Regions from separate parts of the Agromyces mariniharenae genome, predicted to be linked through region 2. Evidence: predicted binding sites of a transcription regulator. Region 2 holds the regulator's gene; the other holds the start of a gene.
What was found. The regulator LexA, encoded in region 2, represses DNA repair genes until DNA is damaged. The targets are predictions, from matches to a motif close to TCGAACANNTGTTCGA.

Region 1: the regulator LexA is predicted to act here: its motif matches at 1,708-1,723, upstream of FYC51_RS14915 (HNH endonuclease signature motif containing protein).

Annotation. Positions count from the first base shown of each region.
Region 1 covers NZ_VSSB01000002.1:344,171-355,879, forward strand. The annotation lists gene FYC51_RS14910 (VOC family protein) at 1-185, shown strand, start outside; gene FYC51_RS14915 (HNH endonuclease signature motif containing protein) at 323-1,549, opposite strand; gene FYC51_RS14920 (M20/M25/M40 family metallo-hydrolase) at 1,745-2,938, opposite strand; gene FYC51_RS14925 (pyridoxal-phosphate dependent enzyme) at 2,935-4,080, opposite strand; gene FYC51_RS14930 (M20 family metallo-hydrolase) at 4,077-5,369, opposite strand; gene FYC51_RS14935 (LysR substrate-binding domain-containing protein) at 5,452-6,330, shown strand; gene FYC51_RS14945 (LysR family transcriptional regulator) at 6,333-7,709, opposite strand; gene FYC51_RS14950 (DUF1232 domain-containing protein) at 7,833-8,060, shown strand; gene FYC51_RS14955 (DnaJ family domain-containing protein) at 8,084-8,680, shown strand; gene FYC51_RS14960 (putative immunity protein) at 8,850-9,392, opposite strand; gene FYC51_RS14965 (BtrH N-terminal domain-containing protein) at 9,480-10,745, opposite strand; gene FYC51_RS14970 (FAD-binding monooxygenase) at 11,078-11,709, shown strand, end outside.
Region 2 covers NZ_VSSB01000001.1:35,634-47,342, reverse strand. The annotation lists gene FYC51_RS00195 (alpha/beta fold hydrolase) at 28-789, shown strand; gene lexA (transcriptional repressor LexA) at 859-1,536, opposite strand; gene FYC51_RS00185 (LysM peptidoglycan-binding domain-containing protein) at 1,804-2,172, shown strand; gene FYC51_RS00180 (histidinol-phosphate transaminase) at 2,219-3,310, shown strand; gene hisB (imidazoleglycerol-phosphate dehydratase HisB) at 3,372-3,986, shown strand; gene hisH (imidazole glycerol phosphate synthase subunit HisH) at 3,983-4,621, shown strand; gene priA (bifunctional 1-(5-phosphoribosyl)-5-((5-phosphoribosylamino)methylideneamino)imidazole-4-carboxamide isomerase/phosphoribosylanthranilate isomerase PriA) at 4,742-5,488, shown strand; gene FYC51_RS00160 (SseB family protein) at 5,472-6,338, shown strand; gene FYC51_RS00155 (hypothetical protein) at 6,369-7,082, shown strand; gene FYC51_RS00150 (dynamin family protein) at 7,014-8,552, opposite strand; gene FYC51_RS00145 (dynamin family protein) at 8,549-10,468, opposite strand; gene FYC51_RS19065 (IniB N-terminal domain-containing protein) at 10,566-11,669, opposite strand.

The DNA.
Region 1 (11,709 bases), on a different contig from region 2:
ACGCCCCGGCCGGACCGGTGTTCGTCGTCGACAGCGTCGATCGGTTCCACGCCGACGCACCCGCAGGGCTCGACGTGCTCGCGGAGCCGGCCGAGATCCCGGGCGGGAAGCTGGCGACGTATCGCGATCCCAACGGGCTCGTGATCTACGTCATGGACCAGTCGACCGACGCGACGGCTGGCTGACGCGCTCGATTGCGTGACCGCCGACCGACGCGAGCCGCGTCACGCGCCGGCAGACGCGATGGGAAGTGCGGGCGGTCCGCCCGCCGCGCGCGGGCATACGGGAGTGAAGCGTCAGGGCGGGGGGCGCGCGGTGTCGATCAGAACGGTGGCGCGTCGGCGATGACGGCGTACCCGGTCGGCGTGGTGATCGAGACCTTTCCCGAGGGCAGTCGGTCGTAGGCGATGCGACTGAGGTTCTTGCGGAGATTGCCGTTCTCGCAGAGCGGGACCAGGTTGTCGCGATTCGTGCTCCCCATGTCTCGAGCCCACTCCTCGAGGTGATCGACGTCGGAATCGTAGGCCGAGCGCGAGCACGTCGGGTCGATGCAGGTCTCGAAGCGCAGTGCGACCCAGTCTCGCTGCGCCTTCGTCGGCCGGTAGCGCGTGCGGTCGTACTCGAGGATCTCGCCGGTGAACGGGTCGGTGGCAACCCGCCGGAACGATGGGGCCTTCGCGAACAGGCGCGCCGCCGAGCGCCGATCGATGCTGCCGTATCCCGGGAGCTCGATCGGCTCGTCGCCCTCGCCCAGCAGGGAGAGCATCGGGACGAGCAGCATCGGACGCACCTTCGCGGCGGTCGGCGTGCCGTCGCCCGCGAGCCACCCGACGGCCAGGTCGGCGCGGATCTGATCACGCGAACGCCATCGGGGCTCGCCGCACCGGGTCTTCTTCTGCTCGGCACGTGCCGTGGCGTTCAGCCGTTCGATGATCCGTACGGCGTCGGGCGCTGCAACCAGTGCGTGGAGGTAGGCCATCCCGTCGTCGGCTCGCTCGACCCAGATACGCCGATCGGCGAATGCCTTCGCGTGGCGCTCTTCGGGGGACTCATGGAGCAGTCGCTCCTTGAGGCGGCGCGCCCGCCCGCGGAACGCCGTGACCGTCGTCGTGGATGCGCACGCGGCGAGCTGCCCGTCGAAGGTCCGCAGGGCTGCATCGTCGGTCCATCCCGCCACGAGGTCGACGGCGACACGGACGTGTCCGACCGTGGTGAGTCCGGCGACGAATTCGGCGTGCAATACCGGCAGCCGGTCTTCCAGCACCTGTGCATCGTGGGCGATGCTGCGCACCTGGTTGGCCGAAAGCTGCAGGCGCAGTCCCGCGTCGTATGCGGCCGTGTCTTCGGCCATCTCCAACGCGTCGGCTCGAGCCATCCCCTCGGAGCGCAGGTACACACGCGGATTGGCGCGCGCGAGTCGCATCAGTTCGGCCAGCGCCGTCCATTGGCGGGCATGAGCCCGATTGGCATCGGCTTGCGCAGCCGTCGCCTCGGCGAGCCGGTCGACGATGAGGTCGAGGCCGGGGGCGAACACAGCGCCCGCGGTCACCGGAGAACCCGAGGCCACCTCAGAGCCCGCGGTCAACACGGACGAGCGTCTTCGTGCAGGAACGGATGCATGACTGTCTCCAGTTCGTTCGCTCCGGCACGAGCGTGCTCAGTTTAGCATTCATGTTCGGGTCAGAACAAGCAGAGCGGAGCATAGAGTCGAACAAATGCTCGAAGTGCCTGAGAGTCTGGCTCGTCACCCCACGTAGCGCGCGATCGTTCGCTCGAGCGTCGCGGTGACGACGATGAGCGAGTCGAGGTCGACCCACTCGTCGGCCGCGTGCGCGCCGCCCCCGTCGACGCCGAACATGATGGTGTCGATGCCGGCCGCCGCCAGGAGTGCGCAGTCCGTCCAGAACGGCTCGCCGCGACGTGCCGGCTCCCGACCGGTCACCTCGCCGAAGCTCGCACCGACGGCGGCGGCGACCTCGGATGCCACGCCGGCCTCGAACGTGCCGCGGTGCGTGGTGATCGCGAGATCGGCGGTGAACGCGGCATCCGTGCGCGCCAGCTCGTCGAGGATGCCCCGGAGCTCGCGCTCGAACGTCAGGTGATCCTCGCCGGGGATCGTGCGCCGCTCGATCGTGACCGTGCACGAGCCGGGGTAGCTCGACGGCTCGGCGCCGCCCGTGATGGTTCCGGCGTGCATACTGCCGGTGCCGAGCAGCGGATGCCGCGTGCCGGCCGCGAGCCGGGCGCCGAGGTCGTCGATCGCGGTGAGGAGTCGGCCGGCCTTCGCGATCGCATCGACGCCGAGGTCGGGCCGGGAACCGTGCGCGGCGCGTCCGTGAACGGTGACGGTCGCCCAGGCGAACCCGCGATGCGACGTGACGAGGTCGAGCCCGGTCGGCTCCACCACGACGGCGCCGTCGGTGACGACGTGCTCGAGCACGTCCTCAGTGCCGAGGCTGGCGTGCTCCTCGTCGGCCACGAGCGCGAGCACGACGTCGCCGCGGTGCGGGGTGCCGTGAGCTCCCGCGGCCGCGACCATCATCGCGGCGAGTCCCGACTTCATGTCGTACGCGCCGCGACCGTGCAGTCGCCCGTCGCGGACCACGGGCGCGAGCCCGTCGCCGTCGTAGCTCGCGAGCGAGACCGTGTCGAGGTGCCCGTTGAGCATGAGGCTGCGTCCGCCGCCGGTGCCGCGGGCGATTGCCACGATCGATGGACGCCCCGGCGTCGTCTCGAGGCGCCGGCATTCGAAGCCGCGTGGGGAGAGCCAGGCGACGACCGCGTCGGCGATGCGGGACTCACCGGCGCCGCCGGGAACGAGCGCCGGGTTGACGGAGTCGATCGCGATGAGGTCGCGGAGCAGCTCGAGCTCTTCGGAGCGAGTTCGGTATGCCGCGCCCGTGTTCGCTGCGCCGCCGCCCGTCCGTCCGTCGCTCATCGATCCTCCTCGGGCAGCGGGTTCGCCTGCCGGCCCTCCGTGGACAGCAGCAGGACCGTCGCGTCGGCGCCGAGCGCGGACCGAGCGCGATCGTCGGCGAGCAGGCGGCGCACGCCCGCGAGCGTGGCAGCGCCGCACGGACCGGAGTCGATCCCGAGCGCCTCCAGGTCGTGGACCGCGCGGATCGCCTCCTCCTCGTCGACCGTGACAGCCGCGTCGAGCCCCGCGGCCAGCACCGACCAGGCGATCTCGGACGGCGTGCCGCAATTGAGTCCCGACATCACGGTGTGGCTCGTCGGCACGCTCACCAGCTCACCGGCGTTCAGCGACGCGATGATCGGCTGGGCCGCGCTCGCCTCGACGCTCAGCACGATCGGCGCAGTGCTGAGCACACCCACGCCGTCGCCTGCGCCGGCGCCCGATCGGTAGTGGCGCACCGCCGCCTGCGCGAGCGATCCGACCCCGACGGGCACCCCAACGAGATCCGCTCCGGCCACGACCCCGAGCTGGGCCAGCTGGGCGTCGGCCTCCTCGAACAGCGTCGAGTACCCGTCGACGATCCACTGCGGCACCTGCTCGTACCCCGGCCATGCGGTGTCCTGGATGAGCACGGCATCGGGCCCGGCCCCCTCCGCGGCGCGCGTGGCCGCGGCGACCACGTCGTCATACGGGATCGCCAGTTCGACGACCTCGGCGCCCTCGGCCGCGATGGCGTCCTTCGCCTCGGGCGTGAGTCCGTCGGGGAACCAGATCTGCGCGGGCAGGCCGAGCAGCCGCGCCGTGTGCGCGACGGCGCGCCCGTGATTCCCATCGGTCGCGGCAACGAGCCGCACCGGGGGAGCCGCCGCAAGGGCCGGCCGCAGCTCGTCGAGCGTGAGCGCTCGGCCGGGCGACCCGACCCGGGCGGACAGCGCACGGGCGACGGCGTGGGCCGCCCCGAGGATCTTGAAGGCGGGCAGGCCGAGGCGTGAGCTCTCGTCCTTCACGAACACGCGGCCGACGCCGAGCTCGGCGGCGAGCTCGGGCGCTTCGACCAGGGGCGACGGGCGGTAGCCCGGCAGGGTCCGGTGGAACTCGATGACCCCGCTCGGCCGATCGGCACGCCAGGCGCGGGCGGCGGGGTTCCAGTACGTCTCGGTCATGCTCTTGCCTCCTCCGCGAGTCGCAGCAGCGTCGTGCCGAGCACCGCGATGCCGGCGGCGCAGTCCTCGGGCGTGGAGTACTCGCGCGGGTTGTGGCTGATGCCGTCGTACTGCCCGCGCACGAACACCATCGCGGTCGGCGCGATGGCCGCGATCTCCTGGGCGTCGTGCCCCGCGCCTGACATGAGTCGCATCGTCGGGATGCCGAGGTCCGCGGCCGCCGAGGCGATGGCCCCCTGCACGTCGACCGAGAACGGCACGGCGCTGGTCTTGGCCATGCGCGTCGACTCGACACGGAGGCCGGGCTGCCGCTCGGGAAGGTCGTCGAGGAACGCGGCCAGATCGGCTTCGGCGGCGGCCATGAGCGCGTCGTCGGGGTTGCGGAGGTCGACGGTGAGCTCGGCGCGGTCGGGCACGACGCTTGGCAGGCCGGGGGAGGCGCTGAGGTGCCCGACGGTTCCGCGAAGGCGGCCGTAGCGCCCCGAGTCGACCATCTCGCGCACGTGCACGACGACCTGCGCGGCCGCGAGGCCGGCGTCGACGCGAAGTTCGGTCGGCGTGGTGCCGGCGTGCGCCGCTCGGCCGTGGATCGTGACCCGCTGCCACGAGATCGCCTGCACTCCAGTGACGACGCCGACGGCGAACCCCTGCTGCGCGAGTACGGGACCCTGCTCGATGTGGCACTCCACGTAGGCGTGCGGTGGATCGAGCCGCACCGGCCGGTCGCCGCGGAATCCGATGCGCACGAGCTCGTCGCCGAACCGCAGCCCTGCCGAGTCGACGAGGTCGTACGCGTACTCGAGGGTGAGGCGGCCGGCGGCGACGGCCGATCCGAGCATGTCGGTGCCGAACCGCACGCCCTCCTCCTCGGTGAACGCCGCGACGACGAGCGGCCGACGAGTGGTGATGCCCGCATCGTCGAGGCTGCGCACCACCTCGAGCCCACCGAGCACCCCGAGGCATCCGTCGAACGCGCCCGCGGTCGCGACGCTGTCGACATGCGAGGCGGCCATGACCGGCGCGACGTCGGGCTCGCGGCCCTCGCGGCGGCCGAAGATCGAGCCCATCTCGTCGACGGTCACCTCCAGGCCGGCGTCGTCCATCCAGCGGATGAGCAGGCGCCGCCCCTCGGCGTCGGCGTCGGTGAGCGACTGGCGGTCGACGCCGATGAGGCCGGTCGCAGCATCCGTGTAGGCGCCGACGCGGGCGAGCTGCATGAGCGAGGCCCAGAGGCGGTCGGCGTCGATCGTGAGCGTGTGCGGCGTGCGAGCGGGAAGCAGGTCAGTCATGCCTCGACGATACGAAGGCACGACTCATCGATCGATAGCATGAAAGTCATCGGTATCGGTGAAGCAGATCGAACGGTGTTCCATGTACGACCTCCATCGACTTCGTCTCCTCCGCGAGCTCAAGCACCGCGGCACGCTGGCGGCGGTCGGCGAGGCGCTCGGGTACAGCACCTCGGCGATCTCGCATCAGCTCGCGATCCTCGAGCGCGAGGTCGGCGTGCCGGTGCTCGAGCCCGTGGGCCGCCGGGTGCGATTGACGGATGCCGCGGAGCTCCTCGTCGCCCACACCGAGCGCGTGCTGCTCGAGCTCGAGCACGCCGAGGCGGCCATCGCCGCGAGCCGCACGGATGTCTCGGGGCACGTGCGGATCGCCGCGTTCCAGTCCGCCGCGCACTCGCTGATCCCGGCCGCGCTCGACCGGCTGGCCGCCGAGCATCCCAATGTCGAGGTCTCGTTCCTGCACGTCCATGCGGAGCACGGCCTCCCAGCGCTGCTCGCGCGCGACGTCGACCTCGTGCTCTACGAGCAGTACCCGGGCGCCCCCGTGGCGCCGATCACGAACATCCGCACCGAGCACCTGCTCGACGATGCGATGCTCGTCGCGACGCCGCGAGCGAACGGGGCGACCGCGCTCGCCGAGCTGGCCGATGCGCGGTGGGCGATGGAGCCGCCGGGGACCCGCTCCCGCGAGTGGGCCGTGGCCGCCTGTCGTGCCGCCGGATTCGAGCCGAACGTCGCCTTCGAGTCGACCGACGTGCTCCTCCACGCCCGGCTCGTCGCGCACGGGCGCGCGGTCGCGTTCCTGCCGGCGATCGTCTCGGCCGAGGCATCCGCCTGCGCCCTGGAGCCGAGCGGGAGCGCACGGACGATCCGCCTGGCGCTCCGCCGGGGCAGCGAGGCCGCTCCCTCGATCGCTGCGGCGCGGTCGGCGCTCCGAGCCTCCGGCGGCGAGGTGGCCTGAGCTCAGCGGGCGCGCTCGGGCCCGCCGACACTGCCCTCGACGCTCGTCACGGTCGTGAGCAGGAACACCGCGTCCTCGAGCGCGAGCACCGCGTGGCGGTGATGCGTCAGCACCTCGATGCGGCCGTCGCGGATGTCGGTGACGTCCTGGCCGGTCACGCGCACGCTCCCGACCAGCACCTGCAGGCTGGCGGCGGCGGGGGAGTTGTGCTCGGCGAGCTCGACGCCGTCGCGGAGGGCGATGATCGTCTGGCGCATGGGACCGTCGCGGAGGATGAGCTCGGCGCTGCGGCCGTGCTCATCCGCGAGCGCGGCATCGAGGTGGCGTTGGGCGAGAACGTTGAGATCGGCCACGGCAGTCCTCCATCGGAAGCGGCTCCCTCCAGTATGCCAAGCGGGGCGGGGCCAGGGTCCGTCGGTTGCGAGCGTCGTCGAGTCGTCGAGCGCCTCAGACCGACGCGGGCTCGATCCCGCTCGCCGCCTCGACCGCGAGCGTTCGCAGCCACTCGTGCTCGGGATCCCGACGGTGCATCGGATGCCACCACAGCGCGTTGTGGATCGGCGTCGTGTCGAACGGCGATTCGAGTACGCGGATGCCGCCACGTTGCGGGCGTACTCGGCCAGACCCGACTGCAGGAGCCCGAGGCGGTCGGTGCCCGCGATGAACAGCGGCAACGCGAGGAAGCTCTCGACGACGGCCTCGACGCGTGGCTCGATGCCGAACTGTTGGACCTGCCGCGTCGCCGAGGTGAACGCCGACCGCGAACGGGAGGTGAAGACCCAGGGCAGCCGCCCCGCGTGCTCGAGCGTCACGCCGTCGATGACCGCCTCGTTCTCCTCGGCGGCGACCACGACCCACGTGTCGGTCCAGAGGTCGGTGAAGGGCAGGTCGGTGAGGAAGCCGTGCGGCATGAGCAGCGCGTCGGCGCTGCGCAGCCGGTCGAGGGCCTCGTCGACGATCTGCGGGTCGTGCATCATGAAGCGGAACCGCACGCCGGGCGCACGCTCGGCCGCAAGGGCGGCGATGCGTCGTCCGACCGTGGCGACGGCGTAGTCCGAGCCGTGGATCGCGAACTCGCGCGTCGACCGGCTCGGGTCCCACTCGGCCTTGCTGGCGAACACGCGCTGCGCGGCATCCAGCGCCGCGGCCGTGTGCTCGGCGAGTCGGGAGGCGAGCGGGGTGAGCTCGTAGGTGTTGCCGGTGCGCGCGAGGATCGGGTCGTTGAAGTGCGCGCGCAGGCGCGCGAGCGAAGCGCTGAGCGCGGGCTGGCTGAGGTGCAGCCGGTCGGCCGCGCGCGTGACGCTGCGCTCGGTGAGGAGCGCGTCGAGCGACACGAGCAGGTTGAGGTCGAGCCGTGAGAGAGAGGACGTACCGGACACGTCGTGTCCTTCTTCGATGAGCCTGGGATTCCAGCCTATCAATCGCATCGATCCGAAGCGCCAGGGCATCGCGACCACTGATGCGCGGGCGTGCTCATCGTCGTGGCCTCGCACACTGGATGCATGTGGAGATTCCTCAAGGCGGTCAAGAATAGGGAGCACCGCGTCGCCCCGACGACCTGGGCGGCCGCGATCGCTGCCGTCGCCTACACGTTCGCACCGATCGACCTGATCCCCGAACTCGTGCTCGGCCCCCTGGGAATCGCAGACGACCTCGGACTGTGGAGCATCTTCGCCGTGCTCTTCGTGCGCGAGCAGCAGCGGTGGCGGGCCGGCCTCGCGTCGGAGTAGAAGTCAGGACGTCGGGGTCGAGGATGAGCGACGCTCCCCAGCGCGCCGCGCGGCAGTACCGGCTCGACCGGCTCGCCCGTGACGAGGCGATCGCCCGCGGCGAGCTACCCGACGCCGCCGACCCGGCCCCCGAACCGGTTCGGCCGCCCACGCAGGCCGAGCGAGCGGCGTACGTGGAGCAGGCGATCCAGCAGGCCATCCGACGAGGGGAGTTCGACAACCTCCCCGGCGCGGGGAAGCCGCTCGAAGGACTGACCGGGCGGCACGATCCCGATTGGTGGATTCGTCGCAAGATCGAGCGCGAGCAGCTGAGCGGATTGGGTCCTCCCGCGCTCATGCTCCGGGTCGAGAACGCCGAACTCGAGGCCCGCCTGGATCGGATGCACCGCGAATCCGACGTGCGTGAGGCGATCGAGGACTTCAACCGGCGGGTGATCGAGGCGCGACGCCAGTTGCTGGGCGGGCCGCCGGTCGTGACCCCGACCCGGGATGCCGACGGTGAGGTCCGTGCCTGGCGCGATCGCCGCGATGCCCGACAGCGCCGGGCGACCGAGGAGCGCGAACAGCTCGAGCACGAGCAGCGGGCGTCACGGGCCCGCTGGTGGAAGCGTCGACCCTGAGGTCGGGTGAGCGCATGGCGTTCGGCATCGATCAACCACGGGCGACGAATGGCGGGACGCGTACGCCGCCATCGTGGACGAGGAGCCGCCGTTGGGGGACGACCTCGAGAAGACCGATCGCCGGATCCCGGTCTTCCAGCTCACGCCTTGCGTGATCCGAGCGGGAGCGTTACCGAGCCCTCCGCGTGGATGCATCCCTCAGGGCGGCTTGGAGCTCCCGGATGATCGATCCGAGGACGCCCGAGGCGAGCAGTCCCGAGCCGAGGGGACCGGCCGAGTCCTCACCGACCGGAGGCAGCTGCCGAAGCGCCGACCTCGTTCGATCGGTCATGTGCCCGAGCTGCCAGGAGATCTCGTCGCCGACGGCCTCGGGCCGGTCGGGAGCGGCAAGCCCGGCGGCCTTGGCGGCGTACGCGGCCGCGCCGAGGGCGTGCGCGACGCCGGCGGCCTGAGCGGCAGCCCGGGCGGCAGCCACCGCCGCCGGGGAGCTCACCGCGTGCGCGGCCCGACCGGCGACGAACCGTCGGCGGATCTCACCGGCCGTGTCGAGCTCACCGCGGGCGAACGCCCGAGCTCGAGCGATGGCATCCCGTGGTCTGCCATCCGTCGGGGCCTCCGCCTCGAACACGACCAGCACCCGCTCGGCGCAGTCCGCCGCCCACGCGGCGACCTCACGGCGGTCGGATTCGCTGAGCGACTGCGAGGAGGGCATGGAAGCAGCCTTGCACGTCGGAGCGCAGACCGACGCGACCCTCCGGCCTGGAACAACTCGCTTCCTCGACGACTCTGCTGCGCGGACTCACACGGCTGACCTGAGCCGCGCCAGTGCCGCCACCTCCGCCTCGTGCATCGCCGTCACGAGTTCGCCGACCGCCGGAGGTTCATCGGCCGTGTCGTCGCGAACCCGCTGGAGGGCCCATCGCGCCGAGGCCACCTCCGAGGCATCCGCCCCACCTGCCACGAGCTCGTCGGTACGGTCGATGAGTGTGCGCAGCTCGTCGCCCGGCGGCAGGGCAGCGTCGACGATCCGGTCCCAGGCGTCGGCGGCCGAGCGCCAGGCATCCGCACCGAGATCGCGGCCGAGCAGCTCCGTCGCCTCGTCGAGGAAATCCGCGTACAGGCCCCTGAGGTGCGCGCCGTGCGCGGCGCCCGTGTAGATCGAGGCGCGCAGGCTGCCCACGCCATGGCCGTCGGCGAACACCGTCGGCCAGCCCTTCCGGTTGCGGGTGTCGGTGGTCATCCGCGCCCACTTGCGCCACGCCGGCAGCGAGAACGAGTCCGACGTCTCGCCGAGGTGCTCGACCTGCAGTCGCAGGCCTTCCTCGACGGCCGGAACCAGGTCCAGGTCGATGCGGTCGGGATCGATCGTGACCAGCCGGTGCCTGTACGAGCCGACCCGTGCCCGCGCCGCCGCGAGCCGCTCGGCCGGAACCGTGATCCGCGCCGCCGAGCGGTCGTCGATCGCGTATTCGTCGCCGTCGCGTTCGTAGACCACCAGCGGTTCTCCGCCGTAGCCGCTGCGCCACGCCGGCTCGAAGCGGTGCCCGAGGGTCTCGGTGTCGATCCAGGCGATGGCCGGCAGCCCCTGGTCGAGTTGCGCGTCGAGCGCCGCCGCGGCGCCCTTCGCCCCGCCGGTCTCGTGCACCTCGGCGTGCAGGCCGAGCCGTTCGGCGGTCCCTCGCACCCACCGGTCGGGGTACTGCCACAGCCGGCGGAAGCCGAGGGTCAGCACCCGTGCGCGGAACGGGAGCGTATCGAACTCCCACAGGATGTAGCCGGCGCCGAGCCCGCCGCCCACGCCGAGCACCATGGCCTCGGTCAGGGGCTCACCCGTGTGCGGCGCGACCACGCCGAGGTTGGCCAGCACGTTGGCGAGCGCCGCGGTGTCGCCGTGCACGCCGCCACGCAGCTCCCACGACGAGTTCGGTGACGGTGACGATGACCATGAGGATCCGGCGGCGACGACGTGGCGGCGCGCGACGGTGTAGCGCTCCCCGGTCTTGCGCATGCGGTCGCGGACGAGCTGCTTGAGATGCTTGCGAGCGGTCGTGATCGTGTCCTCCAACCGGCGTTCGGCCCGGACTCCACGCGACCGAGGCCCGCCGGATACGGGAACGGTGCACTGCTCGCTGGTTCACCGGGGACACGCATCCCCTTCGCCCCCGCATCGTCGGCCGGCGTGGACGGCCGATCAGGAGGTCCGGCGCGGAGAACCCGCCGTGGCCCCGACATTACTCCGTTCGGGCGTGTCGAGCGCAGTGGATGCCGCGTCGCCGCGGCATCCGCTCGGCTTGCTCGACGCGATGACGCGCTCTACCATCGATATGCGCGATATGTGAATGTGATGTTCGATAATCGAACACTGATCGCCGCCACACGATGGAGTGAGGAGAGCCCGTGCAGTTCCACCACCACGGCTACGTGTCCGGAGATCCCCGGGTGAAGCCCGCCGCGGGCGTCGGGTTGGACCGGCCCGAGGAGCTTCCCGACGAGGTCGACGTGCTCATCGTCGGCGCCGGCCCCGCGGGCATGATCGCCGCGGCGCAGCTCTCGCAGTTCCCCGACGTGATGACGCGCATCGTCGACCGCCGGCCCGGCCGGCTCGAGATCGGGCAGGCCGACGGCATCCAGGCGCGCAGCGTCGAGACGTTCCAGGCGTTCGGGTTCGCGCAGGAGATCATCGCCGAGGCGTTCTGGCAGACCGAGATGGTGTTCTGGAAGCCCGACCCCGCCGACCCGTCGAACATCGTGCGGGTCAAGCGCACGCCCGACGACCCCGCCGGCGTCAGCGAGTTCCCCCACCTCCTCGTGAACCAGGCGCGCGTGCTCGACTACTTCGGCGACGTCATGGCGAAGTCGCCCACGCGAGCCAAGCCCGACTACGGCTACGACTTCGAGCGGCTCGAGGTCGCCGACGCGGCCGACGGCGCCGAGTACCCGGTCACGGTGCACCTCGTGCGCACTGCCGGGGAGCAGGCGGGCGAGCCCCGCGTCGTGCGGGCCAAGTACGTCCTGGGCGCCGACGGCGC
Region 2 (11,709 bases):
CACAGGTGCGTCGCGTACGGTCGGCGCATGCGTCTCGCAGTGAACGAATCCGGCAGCGGCACGAAGACCGCCGTGCTCATCCACGGCATCATGTCGGATTCGCGAGCCTGGCACCGCGTCACCGCTGAACTGCACGAGCACGGCTTCCGCGTGCTCGCGGTCGACCTGGCCGGGCACGGGCGCAGCCCGCGTGCACGCCGGTACTCGCCGGCCGCCTGGGCGGACGACGTCGTCGAGACGCTGACGCCGCTGGTCGACGGTCCGCCCGACGTGGTCATGGGCCACTCGCTCGGCGGCCTCGTCGCGAGCCTCGTCGCCGACCGCATGGCGCCCCGGGCTGCGATCTACATCGACCCGGCCTTCTCGTTCCCCACCGGCATCCGCGGCTGGGCGTTCAAGGCGTTCTTCGCGGTCGCGCCGCGACCGAGGCGCTCGGCGCTCGTGCGCATGAACCCGAAGTGGAGCGCGGCCGACGTCGACATCGAGCTGGCCACCCTGCGGGACTGGGACCGACGGACGATCCTCGGCTTCGCCGACACCCGGCCGCTCGTGCCGCCGGCGCGGCTCGTCGCGCCGAGCCTCGTCGTGCTCGCGGAGAAGAGCCTGCTCATCACCGAGCGCGTCGCGGCGCAGCTGCGCCGGCAGGGCATGACCGTCGAGACCGTGGAGGGTACGGGCCACACCGTGTTCCGCGATGACCACGCCCGCTTCATGGACACGGTCGTCGGCTGGCTGCGCGGGGTGGCGAAGCCGCAGCCCCAGCCGGCAGCGGCGGTCGCCGCCGCCTGATCGCGCCGTCGCGGCATCCGTCGCGGTATCGGGCGCGAGCCCGGAATGCCACCGGCTCAGGTGCTGGGATCAGACCGTGCGCAGGACTGCCACGACCTTGCCGAGCACCTCGGCCTGGTCGCCGAGGATGGGCTCGAACGCGCTGTTGCGGGGGAGCAGCCAGGTATGGCCGTCGCGCTGACGGAACACCTTGACCGTCGCCTCGCCGTCGAGCATTGCGGCGACGATCTCGCCGTTCTCCGCCGTGCGCTGTGAGCGCACGACGACCCAGTCGCCGTCGCAGATGGCGGCGTCGATCATGGAGTCGCCGACGACCTTGAGGATGAAGAGCTCGCCCTTGCCGACGAGCTGGCGGGGGAGCGGGAACACCTCGTCGATCTGCTGCTCGGCCGTGATGGGGATGCCGGCGGCGATGCGCCCCACGAGCGGCACCATCGCGGCGTCGCCGACGGGGATGGGCTCACCGGCGGACGGCGCGCGATCGGCCGAACCGGGCAGCTCGATGAGCACCTCGAGGGCGCGCGGGCGGTTGGGGTCGCGACGCAGGTAGCCGGCCAGCTCGAGCTGGTTCAGCTGGTGCGTGACGCTGGAGAGCGACGAGAGCCCGACCGCGTCGCCGATCTCGCGCATGCTCGGCGGGTAGCCACGGCTCGACACCGAGCGCTGGATGACCTCGAGGATGGCGACCTGCTTGGCGCTGAGGCTCTTGCGGCGGCGCGCCCTGCCCTGGTCCCGCACGTCGTCGATGTCGGTGCTCAAGGTCTCCGCCCCTCGTTGCGGCCGCTCGCGACCGGATGTCGGTGGTCTCTGATCGACTGTGGTCGAACATTCGAAACTGTATCCGGCAGATGTCGGTGCGGCAAACATTCGTTCGAGTGTGTCGCGGAATCCGCGGGCGCATTCCGGCGAGTCGGGTGCTTGCAGCTTCGAACATTCGAAGATATATTCGGAACAGAGCTTCGCATCCGGCCCTCCCGGCCGAGGGTCGGATGCGACTCGTCCAGGAGGTGTGACATGAGCGCAGCGATCGTCCCGACCCGCACGATGACGGTGGAGTCGGCACCGCGCACGGCGACGCGGCTCCGACTCACGCGCCGGGGGCGCATCGTCTTCACCGCGCTGGCGTCCCTGCCGCTCGTCGTCTGGGCGCTCGTCACCGTCCTCGGTTCGGGTGGTGCAGCCGCCGACGGCGGCTCGTCGGCGCCGGCCTCCTCGTTCGAGTACGTCACGATCGGCCAGGGCGACTCGCTCTGGGCCATCGCCGAGTCGCTCGCGCCCGAGGGCGACCCGCGCGTCCTCATCGACGAGATCATCCGCCTCAACGGCCTCGACGACGCGGTCGTCGAGCCGGGGCAGCGGCTCGCCCTCCCGGTCGTCCCATGACGTCACGGCCGCGGGGCGCGCGTGAGCCCGTGGCTAGCATGGACGGGTGACGAGCCTCGACGACCTGCCCATCCGCGACGACCTGCGCGGGCGCACGCCCTACGGCGCGCCGCAGAAGTCGGTCCCGGTCGCGCTCAACGTCAACGAGAACACGCATCCGATCCCCGAGGACGTCGCGCACGACATCGTCGCCCGGGTCGCCGCGGCGATCCTCAGCCTCAATCGGTATCCCGACCGCGAGTTCACGGCGCTCCGACGCGCGCTCGCGGACTACCTCGGGCACGACCTCGACATCGACCGCATCTGGGCGGCGAACGGCTCGAACGAGGTGCTCCAGCACATCCTGCAGGCCTTCGGCGGACCCGGTCGCAGCGTGCTCGGCTTCGCCCCGACGTACTCCATGTACGGGCTGCTCGCGTCGGGCACCGGCACCGAGTGGATCACGGCCGGCCGCGACGACGAGTTCGAGCTCTCGCCCGAGACCGCCGTGGCCGCGGTGCGCGAGCACGACCCCGACATCGTGCTGCTCTGCGCACCGAACAACCCCACGGGCACGCCGCTCTCCCTCGAGACCATCACCGCGGTGGCGGATGCCGCGCGCGGCATCGTCGTGGTCGACGAGGCGTACATCGAGTTCGCCGATCCCGGCACCGCGAGCGCACTGACACTGCTCGAGGGCCGGCCCCGGCTGCTCGTGTCGCGCACCATGAGCAAGGCGTTCGCCTTCGCGGGCGCGCGGGTCGGCTACCTCGCCGCGGATCCCGCCGTCATCGACGCGCTCCGCCTCGTGCGCCTGCCGTACCACCTCTCGGCGCTGACGCAGGCCGCCGCGCTCGGCGCCCTGGCGCACTCGGACGAGATGCTCGCCATGGTCGGCGAGATCCGCGCGCAGCGCGAGCGGATCTCGACCGAGCTGGCCCGACTCGGCTTCCACCCCTATCGCAGCGGATCGAACTTCGTGCTCTTCGGCGGCGTCGACGACCCGCACGCCGTGTTCCAGGCGCTGCTCGACCGCGGCATCCTGATCCGCGAGATCGGCCTGCCCGGCTGCCTCCGCGTGACCGCGGGCACCGAGGCCGAGACGAGCGCGTTCCTCGAGGCGATCGCGGTCTTCGCGCCCGCCACCGCGGCCTCCTGACCCACGACCGGCGCACCTCGCGCCCCGACGAGCGCCCAGCGCGCCCGAATAGGATGACGACATGACCACTCCCGGCGCCCCGCGCACCGCACGCGTGCAGCGCGAGACGAGCGAGTCCAGCATCGACCTGTCGCTGAACCTCGACGGCTCGGGCAGTAGCGACATCGAGACCACGGTGCCGTTCTACGACCACCTGCTCACCGCGTTCGCGAAGCACTCGCTCACCGACCTCACCGTGCGCGCCCGCGGCGACATCGAGATCGACGTGCACCACACCGTGGAGGACGTCGGCATCGTGCTCGGCCAGGCGATCCGCGAGGCCCTCGACGACAAGCGGGGCATCTCCCGCTACGGCGACGCGCTCGTGCCGCTCGACGAGGCGCTCGCGCAGGCCGTGGTCGACATCTCGGGCCGCCCGTTCCTGGTGCACACGGGGGAGCCCGCCGGATTCGAGTTCCACCTCATCGGCGGCCACTTCACGGGCTCCATGGTGCGCCACGTGTTCGAGGCGATCGCGTTCAACGCGGGCCTCACGGTCCACGTCAACGTGCTCGCCGGGCGCGACCCGCACCACATCGCGGAGGCCGAGTTCAAGGCGTTCGCCCGCGCCTTCCGCCAGGCGAAGGCCCTCGACCCGCTCGTCAGCGGCATCCCGTCGACGAAGGGCGCCCTGTGACCGCGACGCGCCGCGTGGTGCTGCTCGACTACGGCTCGGGCAACATCCACTCGGCCGCGAAGGCGCTCGAACGCGCCGGCGCCGAGGTGCAGGTCACGGCGGATCGCGCCGCCGCAATGGAGGCCGACGGGCTCGTCGTCCCGGGCGTCGGGGCGTTCAAGGCCGTCATGGACCAGCTGCGGGCCGTGCGGGGCGACGAGATCATCGACCGGCGGCTCGCAGGCGGGCGCCCGGTGCTCGGGATCTGCGTCGGCATGCAGGTGCTGTTCGACCGCGGCGTCGAGCGCGGCGTCGACACCGAGGGCCTCGGCGAATGGCCGGGCGTCGTGACCGAGCTGCCGTCGCCGGTGCTGCCGCACATGGGCTGGAACACGGTGCGTCCCGACGTCGGCAGCGTGCTGTTCGAGGGCATCGAGGACGAGCGGTTCTACTTCGTGCACTCCTACGCCGCGCAGGAGTGGCTCCTCGACGTGGTCCCGCCGTTCCCGCAGCCGAGGCTGACCTGGTCGGAGCACGGCGGCCCGTTCCTCGCGGCGGTCGAGAACGGCCCGCTGTCGGCGACGCAGTTCCACCCCGAGAAGTCGTCCGAGGCCGGCATCCGGCTGCTCGCGAACTGGCTGGGCACGCTCGGCTGACCTGCGGGGCGCACCGGGGCCGGCGGGGGGCGTCATCCACGGGCCGCCGGCGCGCGACCCGACTAGGATGCTGTGACTGTGCCGCTGTGGTGCCTCACAGCCACCGATACGAGGACAGTGATGAGTGAGTTCAACAAGACCCCCCGTCTCGTGCTGCTTCCGGCAGTCGACGTCGCGGGGGGCAAGGCCGTCCGCCTGACGAAGGGCGAGGCCGGCACCGAGACGAACTACGGCGACCCGGTCGACGCGGCCGCCGACTGGGCCGACCAGGGGGCGGAGTGGATCCACCTCGTCGACCTCGACGCCGCCTTCGGCCGCGGCTCCAACGCGGGCATCCTGAAGAAGGTCATCCGCCAGGTGCGCGGGGTGAACGTCGAGCTGTCCGGCGGCATCCGCGACGACGCGTCGCTCGAGCACGCGCTCGAGATCGGCGCGAAGCGCATCAACCTCGGCACCGCGGCGCTCGAGAACCCCGAGTGGGCGGCATCCGTCATCGCCCAGTACGGCGAGGCCATCGCCGTCGGCCTCGACGTGCGCGGCACGACCCTCGCGGCCCGCGGCTGGACGAAGGACGGCGGCGACCTCTGGCAGGTCATGGACCGCCTCGAGGAGGCGGGCGCCGCTCGCTACGTCGTGACCGACGTCACCAAGGACGGCACGCTGCAGGGCCCGAACCTCGACCTGCTGCGCCAGATCATGGATCGCACGCACCGGCCTGTCGTGGCCTCCGGCGGCGTCTCCAGCCTCGACGACATCGCGGCGCTTCGCGAGCTCGTGCCGCTCGGGCTCGAGGGTTCGATCGTCGGCAAGGCGCTCTACGCGGGCGCGTTCACGCTGGCCGAGGCCCTGGATGTCGCCGGCCGCTGACCCCGTCGACGGGCGGGCGGATGCCGCGTCCGCCGGCCGTGACGACGACGCCGTCCGCCACGACCCGGCCGCGACCGACTCCGCCGGCGTGCCGTGGGCCGGACGCTCGTTCCAGCCCAATCCGCACGCCGCCGACGACGGACGCGCGCCCGAGGCGCTCGCCGCCGCCGTCCGCCGCTTCCGCGCGGGCGAGGGCGGGCAGGCGGAGGTGGTCGCCGCGTTCGGGCCCGCGCGCCTGCTGATCCCGCTCCTCGCCGACCTCGGCGACGGCGGCGCGGAGGTCGGCGCGGGCGGCCTCGCGGTCGACAAGAGCCAGGAGCTCTCGATCGTCACGGTCGAGGGCCCTGGTGGACGTCGCGTCCTGCCCGTGTTCGCCTCGGTCGACGCGATGTCGGCGTGGAACCCGGTCGCCCGGCCCGTGCCCGCCGACGGGGTGCGCGTCGCGCTCGCCGCGGCCGACGACGGCACCGACCTGGTGGTGCTCGACCCGGGCTCCGCAGGCGAGTTCGTGCTCCGGCGGCCGGCCGTCTGGGCCGTCGCCCAGTCGCAGGCGTGGACGCCGCCGTTCGAGTCCGACGTGGTGCAGGCCGCGTTCGAGCGGTCGATCGGCACGGAGCTGGCCGTGCTCGGCGTCGAGCTGTCCGCCGGGGATCCGGGCGCGCGGCTCGCGGGCCCCGAGCTCGTGGTGCGCCTCGAGCTCGTCGGCGGGCTCACCCGCGCCGAGCTCGACGCCGTGCTGCAGCGCCTGGCCGCGAGATGGGCCGCCGACGACGCGATCGCGACGCTCGTGGACTCGCTCGCGGTGCGGCTCGTCGGCCCGGCCGACGGCGTCGGCGACGCCTCCGCGTGACCGCGACCGCGCTGCCGTAGGCTGGCGCTCATGGGGGACAGGTCCATCGGGGACGGCGAGTCGCGGCATCCGGAGCACGACGTCGAGGGGGCCGATGACGGGTCGCGCGGGCCGACGCACCATGCCGCGATCGAGCGGGAGACCGATCCCGACGACCCGCGCTACCGCCCGCTCGTGCCCGACGACGACCCCGACGCGGTGCCGCCGCCGGCACGACCGGTCATGTCCGACCGAACGAAGCCGCCCGTGCTGCGCCCGCTCCCGCCGCCGCGGTCGATCCGCACGTCGCGGTCGCTCTGGCTTCTGAGCTTCGTGCTCGGCGCGGTCGGCGTGCTCCTCGCCTTCCTCTCGCACGGGGCCGTCACGACCGAGCTGACCGAGGTGATCGGGCGCCTGTCGCCGACGTACGACGAGTCGGAGGTCGGCGCCATCGTCGACGTCGTCTACTGGGCGAGCCTCGCCGGGATGGGCGTCGTCGTGGCCGTCGAGGCGGCGCTGCTCGCGTTCATGATGAACCGTCGCGGCGGCGCGAGGTGGCTGCTGCTGATCGCGCTGGCGCTCCAGGCCGGCGTGGTGCTCATGGGGTCGGCGTTCCTCGCGGTCGGCGACCTGGCCGTGCCGGTGCAGCTCCTGCTCGTCGGGGGGTTCGTCGTCGCATTCGCCGCGTGGGTGTGCTCACTCGCCCCCTCCGCCCACCGGTGGTTCCGGATGAAGGACGAGGCGCAGTTGGCGACGCTCGACTGACGCGGGCGCCGTCGCGACCACGAGCGCCTCGCACGAGCGGGTCACGATGTCGCAGGCCTCCGCCGAGGCACGATCGAGCAGCGGACTGCCGGCCAGCGCCCGCCAGCGCCCCAGCGCGGTCATCGCGGCCGCCCGCACCTCGTCGGCGCCGACGCCGTCGGGGAGCCCGAGGCGTCGCTCGGGCGACGTGCCCGCGCCGCCGATGAGCCGCTCGGCCGCTGCGGCCTCGTCGGGCGGCAGGTCGAGGCCGGTCGTGCGAGCCGTCGACAGGAGCGCGAGCTCGCGGAGCTCGTGCGCGTTCGACTCGAGCCGCTCGATCGCGGCCGGCAGGCGTGAGCCCTCGGGGCGGGGCCGGTCGCGCACGAGGGCGCCGAGCGCGGCGAGGGCGGTGCGCGCCTTCAGCACGTCGGCGCGGGAGCGGAACTGGTCGCCGACGAGCCGCACGAGCTCCTCGAGGCCGCTGCGCCGGTACAGCTCGTCGGCGAGCTCGGTCGAGTCGTCGCAGCCCGACCGGATCGCGACCGTCGACATCCGGATCCCGAACATCCCGAACCGATCGAGCAGGTTCCGCCGCGCGTCGGGGCTCACGTCGATGCCCGCGTCGGCCCGCACGAAGCGGTCGACCGACACGAGCATGCGCTCGCGTGCGTCGCGGCCGAGCCGGGCGAGCTCGCGCAGCGCCTCGAACTCGTGCTCGCGCAGGGTGCGGGCGGACTGCGCGACGAGCCCCGCGATGGGCACGATGTCGAGTGCGAGCGATCGCAGCGCGCCGTCGGTGCGGTAGCGCTCGGCGATCGTGCGCGCGGAGAGCAGGGCGTCGATGCGCCCGGCGCCGATCTCGTCGGCACGTGAGAGCACCGCCATCGCGTTGACCGTGCGCGATCTCCCGACCGCGGTGTCGTGGAATGCGGAGAGGAACCCGAGGTCGGCGGAGTGCAGGTGGCGCATCAGGTAGACGATCGCGTCGGCTTCGGGCGGCGACTCGGTCGGCGTGAGGAAGGCCGCCGACCGGGCCGAGATCTCGGTCGAGAGCGAGGCGATGCCCGGCGTGTCGATGAGGGTTACCTCCTCGAGCCGCCGCGAGGGCCACTCGACGACGATCCGGTCGATGTCCTCGTGCGGCGTGCCGTCGAGGTCGATCTGCAGCCGACCCTCGATGCGCCGCACGGGCAGGGTGCGCTCGGCGCCCGACGCGAGGTGCATCGTGATGCGGGGCGCGGTGCCGTGGCGGTACCAGATGACGACCTTCGTGCATTCCGCGGCATCCGTCGGCGCGATCTCCTCGCCGATGATCGCGTTCAGGAGCGTCGACTTGCCCGCCTTGACCATGCCCGCCAACGCGACGCGCAGCGGGTCGCGAAGCCGCGTCGCGTGCTCCTCGAGCTGCGAGAGGGCGGCCGGGTCGTCGCGGTACTCGTCGGCCGCGGCATCCAGCAGCGCGCGGGTCTGATCGAGGAGCGCTGCGGTCACGCCCGCCCGACCTCGATCGTCGAGCGGGTCGACGAGCCGGCGGATGCCGCGGCGGCGCGTTCGCGGCCGGTCGGTGTCGTGGCATCCGCTGCGGCCTGTGCGGCCGCGGCGGCGGACTCGATCGCCCGCGCCCGCGCCGACAGCGCATCGACCCGCTGCAGGTCGCGCTTCAGGTCGGCCACGCGGCGGTCGCGCTCGTTGGCGTACATCGTCGCCGCCTTCTGCGCGGCGAGCACGGAGTCGGCCAGCGACCGGTGGTGCTCGTCGGCGATCGCGGTGAAGTGGTCGCGCGTGATGCGCTGCACGAGGCGGAGCCGGTCCTTCAACTGCTTGCCGACCTGGAAGACGACGTCGTCGACCTGCCGCCGGATCAGCGCCTTCGCCTCGGTGCGACGCCGCAGCAGGCGGGCCGCCGTGTCGTCCTTGTAGGCCTTGCGACCGATCACCGCCCCGGCGGCCAGCGAGAGCGGGTTGATGATCGACATGCCGACGATGCCGGTGATGATGCCCACCATGAGCACGCCGCCGTACGAGCCCTTGAGCCCGATGTAGAACTTCTGCATGGCGCCGAGGCGGCCGGACTCGAGGGTCGCCATATCGGCGACGGGGTCGAGCACGTCGCGGGTGTCGTCGACGTGGATGGTCGGCAGCGAGATCTCGTCCTCGGTGAAGTGCCTGGCCACCTTGGCGGAGAGCCACTGCGCACGCTCCTGCGTCCACACGAACGTGTCGGTCACGGCCGAGGAGACGCGCTGCTCGAACCACTCCACGATCTGGTCCCACACGGGGCCGGGGTCGCCCTCGTCGATGGCGTCCTCGGCCTCGCGCTGGATCTGCCGCATGCGGTCGCGCAGGTCGTGCTCCATGTCGGAGATCAGGTCGGTCGCACCGTCGTTGAGCGTGATCTGCCAGCGCGACGAGTTGCGCCGGAGCTCGTCGGCGCGACCCTTCGTCGCCTCGAGCTCGGCGATGATCTCGGGCGTCTTCTCGGGGTTGACGAGCGCGCTCATCTCGGTGTCGATCGACAACCGGAGGTGCTCCGTCGTCGAGACCAGGTCGACGGCGGAGGAGCGGCGCTGCAGGAGCTCCGCTCGCCCGACGATGTCGCGCCGCAGGTAGGCGGTGAGGTCGGCGAAGCCCGACTCGATGTTCAGCTCGGGATCCTCGGCCTTCATCGCCGCGAGGCGGAGGTTGGACGAGACCGGGAACAGGCGGATGTCGGGGTCGATGGCCGCGAGATGCGCGCGATCGAGCTCCTCGACCCGGCGCCATTGGGGGTACATGTCGACCTTGGTGAGCACGCACGCGACGTTGGGGCAGATCCGCATGGCGTGCCGGAGGAACTGGATCTCGGGCTCGGTGTACTCCTGCGAGGCGTCGGAGACGAAGAGCATGGCGTTCGTCGATGGGAGCGTCGCGAGGGTGGTCAGCGCGTGCGCGGAGTTGAGCCCGCCGACGCCGGGGGAGTCGATGAGGGTCAGCCCGCCGCGCAGGAGCTTCCGCGGCAGCTCCACCTCGGCGGCGTGGACCTCGGGCTCCCCACCCGGCTTCGCGCGCTCGGACACGTAGCGGGGGAGATCGCCGATCGGCACCGGGATGCGTCGTGGCCGGCCCTCCGCGTCGACCGGCCCGCCGTCGGCGCGCTGCGGCACCACCCACGCCGCCGAGGTCTCGCCGTGGCGGACGCTCGTGGGAACGGCCGTCGCGATGTCGTCGTCGACGGGGCACACGGGCGCGTTCACGAGTGCGTTGATCAACTGGCTCTTGCCCTGCTTGAATTCGCCGACGACGATGACCCGCACGCTCGGATCGAGGATCCGCTCCCTGGTCTGCTCGAGCCGGCGCCGCAGGTCGGCCCGATCGCCGCTCCCCGCCAGCGCGATGCCCTGGTCCACGAGTTCGATCAGCTGATGCACTCGATGCCCTCCCCTTCGAGTTCCTTCGATTCAACCAGATACGCAGCGGAACGGCCCGGTGCGGGATGTCCCGCACCGGGCCGCAGCCGGCAGGTGATTACAGGGTGATGTCGTCGACCTCGACATCGACGTCGACCTGGTCGCCGGGGCCGGTCTCGACGTTGTTGTCGTTCAGCGAGTCCTCGACCACGACGTTGTCGTTGAGCGAGTCGTCGACCACGACGTTGTCGTTGAGCGAGTCGTCGACCACGACGTTGTCGTTGAGCGAGTCGTCGACCACGGTGTTGTCGTTCAGCGAGTCGTCGACCACGACGTTGTCGTTGAACGAGTCGACGGCCACGTTGTTGTCGTTCGCCTGGAACGAGTCCTCGACCACGACGTTGTCGTTGAACGAGTCGTTGACCGAGTTGTCCTGGAAGGAGTCCTCGATGTCGACGTCGACGTCGACGTCGTTGTCCTGGAACGAGTCCTCGATGTCGACCTCGGTCGAGTTGTCCTGGAAGGAGTCCTCGATCTCGACCGAGTTGTCCTGGAAGGAGTCCTCGATGACGACGTTCGTCGAGTTGTCGGTCGAGTTGTCGGAGTTGTCGTTGAACGAGTCCTCGATCTCGAGCTCGTTCTCCTCGTTGAACGAGTCGTCGATGTCGACGTCCAGGTCGAACTCGGTGTTGCCCACCGCAACGTTGCCGCCGGCGACGATGTTGCCGTCGCCCATGTTGTTGGCCTCGTTCTCGAACACCTGGTTCACGTCGCCGTTCGCCCAGATGTTCTGGTTGACCGACTGGTCCTGGATGACGTCGCGGTCGTCGATGTAGGAGTAGTTGTTCACGACGCTGAGCAGCTTCGCCTTGGCCGCTGCGTAGTCGCCGCCGCCGTGACCGCCGGACCAGCCGCCGCCACCGCCGCCGCCGTGACCGCCGCTCCAGCCGCCGCCACCGCCGCCGCCGCTCCAGCCGCCGCCACCGCCGCCGCCGGCCGCCGCGGAGTTGATCTCGTTGCCGCCCGTGTCGTACTCGCGGTTGCCCACCGGCGAGAAGTCGAGCGCGACCGGCAGGACCGCGTCGACGTCCGCCGCGCAGATGCCCTGCAGACCGGCGCTCTGGAGCGCACCGTCAGGGTCGGCGGCGAAATCGGCGCCGGCCTGCGGGCTCTTCAGCAGGTCCATCAGGAAGTCCAGCAGTGCCGTCGTGATGTTCGTCATGATGTTTCCCCTCCACTTCGAGGTATCGGTTCGATGACCG